DNA from 2 places in the Lysinibacillus sp. FSL P4-0201 genome. Region 1 is predicted to be linked to the other one. Evidence: riboswitches for the same ligand, from Rfam matches in the RefSeq annotation. Region 1 holds a riboswitch; the other holds the start of a gene.
What was found. A riboswitch is a leader RNA that binds a small molecule or an ion and turns the genes downstream of it on or off. The one in region 1 is predicted to bind preQ1.
Positions count from the first base shown of each region.

Region 1 (6,236 bases):
ATATAAATATAACTCTTCATTGTAGTCGATATACTTATCTGTTACCTTTCCTGTAGCGACACCTTCAGCTACTGAACCAGTAATTTCTGGTTTAGTCGTTTTCACGATAATTGGTCCAACATAATCGGAAACTACCCCTGATGCCGCAAGACCAGTAAAGTCAATAGTATAGAGACCATCGGGAATTGTTGTGGCAGGTTCTGTTCCCCATGGTTTGTATTGCCCAGCGATATTCAGCGTATAAGAGCCTTTTCCTAGCGCAGTACCTGCATGTAGATAACCGATGTAGCCATCACCATATTCTCCACCTTGAGGATTCATAATATCCCATAGCTCGATATAGTTAGTTGTTACATCGCCAGTTAATGTAAATGAAAGTACAGCTGAATCTTTCACGCCATCTCCATTAAAGGATAGATCTGTTTCTGTAATCTTTAAATCTTTAATTTCAGTTACTGCCTCACTTCCAAAGTCAGCTGCGAATGGCAATGAAATTTCTGTAGCATCACCGCTGATGTGAATATACCCCAGTATTTCCGAGCCGTTTGGAGCTGTAGCTTGTGAAGCCGTTAATGTAAGATTTAACACTTGCTCACCAACTAGATTAAATGTTGGCTGGTCGACTGTAACAGTTGCATCACCAAATGATTTTGTCACATCAATTGATACATTATAATTACCGCCGTGCCCCTTTATATCTTTTACTAAAACTTGTTTCGTTACGGAAATATCCTGGTCTTTAAGTGATTGTGGACCAAAAGTAACTGTCCCTTTTAAGTTTTCTGAAACAGCTCCTGTTCCATCTAAAATTGCACTATCCAATGCATAGGCAAGAATTTCTGGATGTGCTGCAGCATAAGCATTTACACGACCTGCACCTTGAGAGAACACATCGTATTTTGTTTTATCTAAAACCTTTGCTGTATTAGAAAGCGCCACTTTTATGTCGAACGCATTCCAATCAGGATTTGCTTGTTTAAGTAATGCAACAATACCTGTAATATGCGGTGTTGCCATAGAGGTTCCTGTTTTACGATCATATGCCTCTGCGTAATCTGCATTAGGGAAATCCTTTTTATACATTGGAATCGTTGACATAATGTTTGTTCCAGGTGCACTTACATCTGGTTTAATATCAAAGTTTGGCGTAGATGGTCCACGGGAGCTTGAATCGTTTACTTCATCCCCCAGTGTCTTTGTGGAAGTAAATTGACTAAAGCTAACTTTTCCAGTTCCACCGGCTAATGCAGCACGAATTGCATTGCCATCCGTTTGGGACATATCAAATGTTGGTAGAAAAGCAAAGGAATCACCCAGGAATGTACCTGAAATATTAGGTGCATTTGTTCCACCAGCAAAGTTATGAATAATTGTGGCGACTGCTCCATTTGCCTTTGCATTCGCAATTTTATCAACAAATGCGATACTGCCACGAGAGATTAATGCCACTTTACCTTCTACATCGATTCCCTCATAGTCTTTTACTTCTCCGTTTCCAGGAATAGCAACTAGGTCAAATTCTCCTTGAAGCTGTGTTGCTAAATCCCTTCCAAAAGTTGTGCCCATTAATGGGAGCTGTTTTGTTAAGTTGTAGTCACCAACTGTAACATTCACTTCACCGTTATACATTGTTTCTGGATTTGTTGTGTTACCCACAGCAATTCCTAAACGAGCGGTTGCAGGCGTGCCCATTGTTCCTCGATTTGGGCCGGAGTTCCCTGTTGCAATTACTCCGATTGTTCCAGCCATCATTGCATTATTAATAGCAAATGAACCAGCGTCCGTTTCAGAGTTAGCCCCCCCACCAAGAGAAAGGTTGATTATGTCCATTTTTTCTGTTACAGCCGTTTCAATTGCTTTAACAATACCAGATGTAGCCCCACTTCCATATGCACCAAGAACACGGTAAGCATAAAGGTCTACTTTGGGAGCAATTCCTTTAATGCCGAAATTGTTAGCTCCAATTGCTGCAATGGTTCCAGCAACATGGGTACCGTGAGAAGTATAGAACGAGCTTCCCTTTTCATTAAATTCAGGTGTTCCAGCAGGACGCTCAGAAGGCAAGGTTTCCGATGCATCGTCATCTGCCCGAGGCTTTGTGTAAGTTGATGAATTTGGAATGAAGTTTTTCCCACCTTTGTAAATTCCAGCGAACTCAGGGTGATCTGCGTCAATACCAGTATCTAATACTGCTACCTTTATACCTTGTCCTTCAATTCCTTCATTCCAAAGCTGTTCGATGCCGAGGAAAGAAATACTTGTATTCATTTGAGCCTCTAATTGATCTTCCTTAATCAGTTCTGATGATTTCATTGTATTATCTTCAGATGCGTAAACAATTGCATCAGGTTCAATTAATGTTATTCCTTCTATTGAAAGCAGCTTTGGGAGATCATTTGCTTTCACAGTTGCTGCAAAACCGTTTAAAACAGTATCAAATGTGTAGCCTTGAGTCATTTGAACATTTTTAGTAGCTAATTCTTTCTTAACTTGTGCTTGTTGAGATTTTACATTTGATCGAACTTCATTTGCTCGCGCATTAGAGAACATTTGGCCTTTCAATTGGCTCATTCCTTGCTCTAGTGCCACAGGCTTTTCAGATAAATGTACGATGACTGCAACTTCTTGATTGCCTGATACATTTTGTAAGCTTTCGTGAAGAGTTGGACCATCTTTAGACAAGCTTAGCTGTTCAGCGATAGCCGCCTTTAATTGAAGTATACTTTCACTTTGGCTATCCTGCTTGAATGGCTTCGAATCTTCAGCATTAGCACTCGATAATGGAACCAATAGAAAAAGCACCATAACGAAAGCTATCATACTACTTAAAAACTTCGTAAACTTAAACTTTTTCAAATCTCATTTCTCCCTCCGCTCTTAATTATCACACTTTTCAGTTTAGTGTGATATTTCCAATTTATCACAGGTGAGATAATTCGAATATCGGAATATTGAAAAATCTCAAAATATTGATAATTAGTATTACTTTGTTAAAAATGGATTAATTCTATTTTCCTAGTAATTTAATAAAAAAGTAGAACTTTCAAATGAGTATTGACTTACAGTGATTCATACTTTTTATCATTTAAGAGTTTTATAAAAAATCCATTTGACGTCCTGTATTATTTTTTGTACGATATTGAAGAAAAGAATGCCCGGACTAGAACGGGAGAGGTTCATAGCTGATACCCTCTATAAAAAACTATGGAAACATGACAATATGCCATGTCCATATCGGACGTGGCTTTTTTTATCTGTTTACTTATGTTTTAAATAGAATGATTGGTGATGCCTCTCTTGAAAAGTGTTGGGAAACATTTTACAAGGAGGTTTTTTTATGTCTGGCAGAAGTCATGAAGAAGGATTAAAGGATTTGACCCTATTAGGTAATCAAGGTACAAAGTATTCCTATGATTATGCACCTGAGGTATTAGAGGCAGTGGATAATCTTCATGCTAATCGAGATTATTTTGTTAAGTTTAATTGCCCAGAGTTTACTAGTTTATGTCCGCTTACAAATCAGCCGGATTTTGCAACGATGTACATTTCATATATCCCAGATAAAAAAATTGTTGAAAGTAAATCTCTAAAGTTGTATTTATTCAGTTTTAGAAATCACGGCGATTTCCATGAAGATTGCGTGAATATCATTATGAATGATTTAATTGCATTACTTGATCCAAGATATATAGAGGTTTGGGGGAAATTTACTCCACGTGGGGGTATCTCGATTGATCCATGGTGTAACTATGGGAAGCCAGGAACTAAATACGAAGAAATCGCCAATTATCGTTTAATGAACCACGATCTTAACCCAGAAAAAATTGATAATCGATAAATGAAGCAAGACAGAGGTTTTTAGCTACCCTCTTAAAAAAACTAAGAAGAAAGCAGCACTTTTTCTTAGAGTGCTGTTTTTTCGATATAAGGGAGTCTTTATAGATGAAAAAGGAAAAAGCAATTGTAGTATTTAGTGGAGGTCAGGACAGCACAACTTGTTTGTTCTGGGCAAAAGAACGCTTTGAAGAGATTGAGGCAGTAACTTTCGATTATGGTCAAAGGCATCGTCTTGAAATTGACTGTGCGAAGGTGATAACAGAGGAGCTTGGTATCAAGCATCACATACTTGATATGTCTCTCCTGAATCAACTTGCTCCGAATGCATTGACACGACAAGACATAAAGGTGAAGGACGGAGAAAATGGTGAGCTCCCATCGACTTTTGTGCCTGGCCGCAATCTCCTTTTTCTTTCATTTGCGGGCGTTTTAGCGAGCCAAGTAGGGGCAAAGCATATTGTAACAGGTGTTTGTGAAACTGATTTTAGTGGATATCCGGATTGCCGAGATGTCTTTATTAAATCCTTAAATGTAACGTTAAATTTATCGATGGATGACTCCTTTGTGATTGATACACCCTTGATGTGGCTGAATAAGGCACAAACATGGGAATTAGCTGATCAGCTTGGTGCACTTGAGTTTGTACGACAAAGAACGTTGACTTGCTATAACGGTGTCATAGCAGATGGATGTGGTGAATGCCCAGCATGTAAATTGCGAAATAAAGGGCTTGATGAGTATTTAAGTTATAGGAAGGAGTCTTAAGGCATGTCAGATTTTAAAATCGTTGAGAGACTCCAGAGAATTGATGTGGATATTCAAAGAAATCAATTGAAATATCATGCAAAGCGTGTTCTCATAAGCAAAGAATTTACCTTCGATGCTGCCCATCATCTACATCATTATGAAGGGAAATGTAAAAATCTACATGGGCATACCTATCGAGCTATATTAGGACTGAGTGGCTACACAGATGAACGTGGTTTGATGATTGATTTCGGCGATATAAAAGAAATATGGAAACATAAAATAGAGATTCATTTGGATCACCGTTATTTAAATGAAACGCTTCCACTCATGAATACGACGGCAGAGAATATTGTTGTTTGGATTTACGAAAAGTTGACTGAGGCTTTGCTTGATGAAGGATATAACGGTGTACGTGTAGAGTTTATCAGGCTTTACGAGACTCCAACAAGCTATGCAGAAGCTAGAAGGGAGTGGATGGAAGTTGAGTAAAGTACCTGTTATCGAGATTTTTGGGCCAACGATTCAAGGAGAGGGTATGGTCGTTGGCCAGAAGACAATGTTTGTAAGAACTGCGGGCTGCGATTATTCCTGTTCTTGGTGTGATTCATCGTTTACGTGGGATGGCAGTGGAAAGCACCTTATTGTCCAAATGACAGCGGAAGAGATTTGGTCTGAGTTGAAACGTTTAGGGGGCAATGGTTTTTCATTTGTCACAATTTCAGGCGGCAATCCTGCACTCAATCCGAATTTAGCAGAGCTTATTGCCATTTTAAAAGAAAATGACATAAAAATCGGGGTAGAAACACAGGGGAGTAGGTGGCAAAAGTGGATGTATGAGATTGATGAACTGACAATTTCACCAAAGCCACCTAGTTCTGGAATGACCACAGACTACTCGGTGCTCTCTTATATCTTCGAAAAACTTAAAGATCGGAACAGCAATCACCATGTATCCCTCAAAATAGTCGTTTTTAATCAAGAGGATTACGATTATGCTAAACAAATTCACCATCGATATCCCATGATTCCTTTTTATCTTCAAGTCGGTAATGATGATCTCACGGCAACTGATAATTCACAATTAATGATGAATTTATTGGATAAATATCGTGCACTGATTGATAGAGTAATGAAGGATGAGGATTTAAGAGATGTTAAAGTACTGCCACAGTTACATGCCCTTGTGTGGGGAAATAAAAGAGGCGTGTAGGGTGTTCTTACAAAAATTAAATTTACTTGAGGAGTAATAGTTTGAGAATATTATTTTATTTATTATCTATTGTTATTGCTAATGTGGTAACGGCAGCATTTGCACCATTCCATTTTGGTATGTTTATTGTTCCAATGGGAACGCTTTTAATTGGGGCAACCTTTATTTTTCGGGATCTAGTACAAAATAAATATGGTAGAAAAAAGACGTATTTATTTATTATTACAGCTTTAATTTTATCAGCTGTGGTGTCATTCCTACTAGGTGATACACTTTTAATTGTGGTAGCCTCAGCGCTATCATTTGTTGTCGCTGAAACGGCTGATACTGAAATTTATACTCGATTAAAATTACCAATGGCTTGGCGTGTGTTCTACAGTGGTATTGTTGGAGGATTTCTAGATTCTGCAATTTTCGTAGTAATCGGCTTAAGTCCACT
Region 1 is NZ_CP151995.1:4,609,134-4,615,369, reverse strand. It holds gene MKY76_RS23295 (S8 family serine peptidase) at 1-2,856, opposite strand, end outside; PreQ1 riboswitch class I at 3,166-3,212, shown strand; gene queF (preQ(1) synthase) at 3,338-3,838, shown strand; gene queC (7-cyano-7-deazaguanine synthase QueC) at 3,943-4,602, shown strand; gene queD (6-carboxytetrahydropterin synthase QueD) at 4,606-5,076, shown strand; gene queE (7-carboxy-7-deazaguanine synthase QueE) at 5,069-5,797, shown strand; gene MKY76_RS23270 (VUT family protein) at 5,839-6,236, shown strand, end outside.

Region 2 (6,236 bases), 630 kb from region 1:
ACATGCCAGATGCCTTACAAGCTATTGTAGATTTAATGGAAGCAGACGGTAGTAAGCTTATTCATCGCAATGCTTTTAATATTACAGCCATGAGCTTCGAACCTTCGCAAATCGCGGCTGAAATCAAGAAACACTTACCAAATTTCACAATGAGCTATCAGGTAGATCCTGTTCGTCAAGCCATTGCAGATAGCTGGCCAAACTCTTTAAATATTGAAGCGGCTCAAAAAGAGTGGGGCTTCAAAGCAGAATATGATTTAGCTAAAATGACGGTAGATATGTTAGAAAAATTGAAAATTAAACTGCATAAAAAAGCAATTTCATAATAGATAGGCAACGGGTGAAGACTAGACTTCATCCGTTTTTTTATATATAAAAGAAAATTATTGGAATATATAGATTAAATTATGAAATTAAAATATAATAATATTCGGAATATTAATAGTATTCAGTTAAATTGATGCTATGATAATTTCACAAGGGGAAATTCACAAATGAAGGGATGATGGGTTTTATGATGCAAGCACCATTAGTTTTAACTAGTTTTTTTAAACGAGCAGAGAGCTATTTTGCAAGAAAATCAATTATTTCACGGACAAGCCCACACAAAATACATCGTTTAACATATGGGCAGTGGGCAAAAAGAACGCGTCGTTTAGCAGATGCCCTTACGAAGCTTGGGATGACAAGAGGAACAAAAGTCGGCTCCTTTGCGTGGAATCAGCATCGACATTTAGAAGCTTATTTTGCTGTGCCTTGCTCAGGGGCAATCTTACACATGGTAAATATTCGTTTATCAGAAGAGCATTTGATCTATATTATTAATCATGCAGAAGATGAGATTTTAATGGTCGATGTAGATTTATTACCGATCATTGAAAATATTGCGCCAAAACTTGAGACAGTGAAACATTATATCATTATGACGGATGAACCAGCTTTGCCAAAGACTACATTACAAAATGTTTTATCCTATGAGGACATATTAGCTACTGCTGATGAAGAATTTCAATTTCCAGAGGATATTGATGAAGAAGCACCTGCCGGTATGTGCTATACAAGCGCCACAACAGGGAATCCAAAGGGGGTTGTCTATTCCCATCGGGGTTTAGTACTACACAGTATCATGCTGAGTATGTCTGACTCTATGGGAATTGCGGAAAGAGATGTCGTGATGCCGATTGTACCCATGTTTCATGCAAATGCATGGGGCTTGCCTTTTGCTAGTGTCAATGTGGGTGCTACACAAGTTCTACCAGGTCCGCAATTTACTTCAGCATTAATAATGGATTTAATCGAACAAGAAAAGGTTACATTAACTGCTGGTGTTCCAACCATTTGGATAGGTGCCTTACAGGAACAGGAAAAGAAAGAACGAGATATTAGTTCTTTAAGAGCGATATGCTGTGGTGGATCGGCTTCACCAACTCGACTCATTCGGACATTTGAAGAAAAATATGGAATTCCTTATATTGTTGTCTATGGCATGACGGAAACTACACCAATCGTGGCATTGTCTAATTATATGTCATGGATGGAAGATTGGCCGATTGAAAAACGTATTGAAGCTCGAGCGATGCAAGGGATGACAATGGCAGGTATCGAATCTAGTATTATTAATGAGGCGGGGGAGGTACCTTGGGATGGCGAAACAATGGGGGAATTACGTTTAAAAGGCCCATGGATTTCCAACGAATACTATCGTGATGAGCGAACAGCAGATGCTTATCGAGATGGTTGGTTATATACTGGTGATATTGCTGTACGAACAGCAGATGGCTTTATTAAAATTACGGACCGTACGAAGGATCTTATTAAATCAGGTGGGGAATGGATTTCCTCTGTTGATTTGGAAAATGCGCTGATGACTCATGATGCCGTTTTAGAAGCGGCTGTCATTGCCATGCCCCATGCTAAATGGCAGGAGCGTCCATTAGCTTGTGTTGTATTGAAAGAGGGACAATCAGTAACTGAACCAGAGCTTCTTGCTTTTTTAGAAAATCAATTTGCCAAGTGGTGGGTACCAGATGCAGTCGTCTTTCTAGAAGAAATTCCAAAGACATCTGTCGGAAAATTCCTGAAAGCGAAGCTGCGAGATAATGTAGCAGAAATTTATCCTAAATCATTGGTATAGGTAAAAGAGCGATTTCCGTAAATGGAAGTCGCTCTTTTTTGAGTTATTTAGTTAGCATGTGGAAGACTTGTTCAACGTCTTTATCGCCACGACCAGAGATATTAATAATAATGCTTTCCTCAGATGATAAAGTTGGTGCTAATTTTAGAGCATGTGCGACTGCATGTGAGCTTTCAAGAGCAGGAATAATACCTTCAACCTTAGAAAGTACTTGGAAGGCATCTAAAACTTCTTCATTTGTCACGGTCACATATTCAGCACGACCGATTGTTTTCAAATGGCTATGCTCAGGCCCCGCACCTGGATAATCTAAACCAGCTGCTATTGAATAGGTAGGGAGTGGGTTGCCTTCTGCGTCCTGAAGTACTAAACATTTGAAGCCGTGTAGCTCTCCTGGTGTTCCTTCGTTTAAGGTAGCAGCTTTGTCTGGCTCTATTCCAATAAGACGAACATCTTCGTCTGCAATATAATCAGCAAATGCCCCAATGGCATTACTACCGCCTCCTACACAGGCAAGAACAGCTGTCGGCAGCTTTCCTTCCTTTTCTAAAATCTGTTCACGACTTTCGCGGCTAATCACTGATTGAAAATGTTTAACCATTGATGGGAAGGGGTGTGGTCCAACTGCTGAGCCTAATAAATAGAAGGTTGTTTCATAGTTTTCTACTAAGTCAGCGAATGCCTCATCTACTGCATCCTTTAAGCGTCCTTGCCCTTTATCGACAGCTACAACTTTCGCTCCGAGAAGTTCCATGCGAAATACGTTCAATGCCTGACGTTTTGTATCTTCCAAGCCCATATAAATCGTGCAATCCATTCCAAACATGGCACACGCTGTAGCTGTTGCTACACCATGTTGACCTGCCCCTGTTTCGGCAATCACGCGATTTGCTCCCATACGTTTAGCTAGTAAAATTTGTCCTAATACATTATTGATTTTATGGGAGCCTGTGTGGTTAAGGTCTTCACGTTTTAAATAAATTTTTGCGCCACCTAATTGCTTTGTTAAATTCTCTGCAAAATAAAGAGGGGATTTACGACCGACATATTCACGGAAATAGTAATCTAATTCTTGCTTAAAATCATCATCCTCTTTATACTTTTGAAAATTCTCATCTAGTCTATTTAAAACATTTTGAAGCTCCTTTGGAACAAAGCTTCCACCAAATTCACCGAAATATCCCTTTTTTTCTACTACTGTACTCATCTTAACTCGACTCCTCTATGCTAATTTTTCCAAAAAAAAAGCCACTCCAATCCCTCATAAAAAGGACGAGTAACCGTGGTGCCACCTTCATTCGCAATTTTTGCGCGCTTTCCTGCTCCGGTAACGGGGAGCGAAACGGCCTTACATTTGATAAGGCTGCTCTGAAGTCCATTCACAAGTCTGTACTACTGGTTTGCACCAACCACCAGCTCTCTAAAAGTAACAATGCTTGCTACTACTCTTCTTCCTTGCATTTATTAGAAAGAATTGTAGAGTATTTTCAGAATAGTGTCAAGAAAAAAGACGAATCTAAAAAGATCCGTCAGTTAAATCAAATTTTTAAAGTGAAGGCGTTTGTTTAAAACATACATAATCGGTGCACCTACAGCTAATACAACAAATTCACCCGCCGCGACTGTTAGCCAAGTCCAGAAAAATGGCAACTCTAAAGCCAAGTTCAGCTCAAAGGCAATGATAAACATAGTACATGTAAAGAGCAATGTATTAATAATTAAACGTGCCCAAATATTTTTGACAAATTTACAGATTAAAATAAACAGGCCAAGAGTAATCATTGAATGACCTACACCAAAAACTAAATCGTAAATGCCAAGTGGTGAAAAGAGATTAGAGATCAATACACCAATAATAATCCCTACGGCAAAGCGTGGATTAAAGGCCACTAAATGGTTAAACATCTCAGATACTCGGAACTGTACCTCTGTAAAACCAAATGGGGCAACAAGCATGGTTACAGCTATATATAGAGCCGCAATGATACCACTTGCTGCTAAAAATTTTATCTTCATATTCATTTCTCCTTAGTTTTTTTTCGTGGGATGGTTACGAACCACGGTGCTTTCACACAAGTAAATATTCTATAATAGATATCTAGTAGAAGTCAAATGTCAGACTTTGTCTATAATGTCCTATCGTCGCAAAATTGTCATAAATATTTTTTACTATGTTGAAAAAAGAAATCGATTAACTAAAACAGCGTAGTTTAGCGGTTTAAAGCGCCAAATTAAATGAAAAACTAAAATATTTTGTCACTTTTAAAAGTCAGAACATTCATAATGTTGTTGACGGAGCTCGATAATAACGATAATATAGCGATACATTCACACTTTGTTTGGATAAAGTGCGATAGATATTCGAGAATATAATCGGGGGGATTATTTGTGAAAAGCAATGTAAAGAAGTTGTCATTCCTTCTTTTTGGATTAGTGTTGCTTCTTGCTGCTTGTGGTAGCGGTGGCTCAGGTACAGCAGATTCAAAAGGAAATGAAAAAAACAATGCAAGTGAGAGCGGAAATGCAGACGATAAAACATATAAAATCGGGATTACTCAAATTGTTGAGCATCCATCGTTAAACGCAGCAACGGAAGGCTTTAAAAAAGCAATTGAAGATGCTGGCTTAAAAGTTGACTACGATCCACAAATTGCACAGGGAGATAATAGCCTTAACACAACGATTGCTAACAATCTAGTAAGTGCAAACGTAGATTTAATTTTTGCAAACTCTACACCTTCTGCACAAGCCGCTGCAACAGCAACAAGTGATATTCCAATTATTTTTACATCTGTTACAGATGCTGTTGGTGCACAGCTAATTGACTCAATGGAGAAGCCAGGGAAAAATATTACAGGCACAATCGATTTACATCCAGAAACGATTTCTAAAACTGTAGCATTCCTAAAAGAGCTTGGTGCGAAAAAAGTAGGGATGGTCTACAATGCGGGTGAGCAAAACTCTGTTGCTCAAGTTTCAGAAGTGAAAAAGGTTATGGACGAACAAGGTTTAGCGGTGGTAGAAGCATCAGCATCCACTTCAGCGGATGTAAAGCAAGCGACAGAATCTCTAATTGGTAAAGTAGATGCTTTCTATATTATTACTGATAACACAGTTGTTTCTGCATTAGAATCGGTAATTGATGTTGCCAATACGAATAAATTACCATTAATCGTAGGAGAATTAGATTCTGTGGCACGTGGTGGTTTAGCTGCTTATGGTTTTGAATATTTCGATATCGGTTATGAAGCAGGTCAAATGGTTGTGAAAATTTTAAAAGGTGAAGCGACACCTGCCGATACACCAGCACAATACCCACAAAATCTGAAATTATTAATCAATAAAAAAGTTGCAGATGATTTAGGCATCGAAATTAAAGATTCTTGGGGTGCCGAAATTCTAGAACAGTAAAACGAAGCGGGGTGCATTATCCCCGCTTTATCTTCATTTTACAAGTGATATAAATAATAAAGAGATTTAGGAGATGATTCAACGATGTTTTTAGCATTATTTGGCGCAGTGGAGCAAGGAATCATCTATGCAATTATGGCACTTGGTGTATATTTAACATTTCGGGTGTTAGATTTTCCGGATTTAACGGTTGATGGAAGCTTTGTAACAGGGGCGGCAACTGCAGCAACAATGGTTTTGCTTGGCTACCACCCAATCTTAGCGACTTTAGTGGCAATTGTTGCTGGATTTATTGCTGGATGTATGACAGGAATTCTTCACACGAAAGGAAAGATTAATCCGTTATTATCAGGAATTTTAATGATGATTGCTTTATATTCGATTAATCTACGTATCATGGGGTTAACTGCAGAAAATACGATAGGTCGCCCGAATATTCCACTACTAAACTCTGAAACAATCTTTTCAAAGTTTCAATCTTTTTGGAGTAATTTAGGGATCGATGATGCTATCAATAACCTATTAAAAAGCATAGGCTTTCAGCATGTACCAGGTACATGGAGTGTGCTGATTGTTGTATTAATCATCACGATTTTAATTAAGTTAATAGCAGACTGGTTCTTAAAGACAGAGGTTGGGCTAGCTATCCGAGCAACTGGTGATAATAAACGAATGATTCGCAGCTTCTCTG
Region 2 is NZ_CP151995.1:573,772-580,007, forward strand. It holds gene MKY76_RS02810 (L-threonine 3-dehydrogenase) at 1-326, shown strand, start outside; gene MKY76_RS02815 (long-chain fatty acid--CoA ligase) at 515-2,134, shown strand; gene trpB (tryptophan synthase subunit beta) at 2,178-3,341, opposite strand; T-box leader at 3,400-3,599, opposite strand; gene MKY76_RS02825 (QueT transporter family protein) at 3,668-4,150, opposite strand; PreQ1 riboswitch class I at 4,157-4,201, opposite strand; gene MKY76_RS02830 (ABC transporter substrate-binding protein) at 4,523-5,545, shown strand; gene MKY76_RS02835 (ABC transporter permease) at 5,630-6,236, shown strand, end outside.
Region 2: it holds a riboswitch for preQ1, as region 1 does, so the genes downstream of both, MKY76_RS02825 (QueT transporter family protein) here and queF (preQ(1) synthase) in region 1, are expected to answer to the same signal.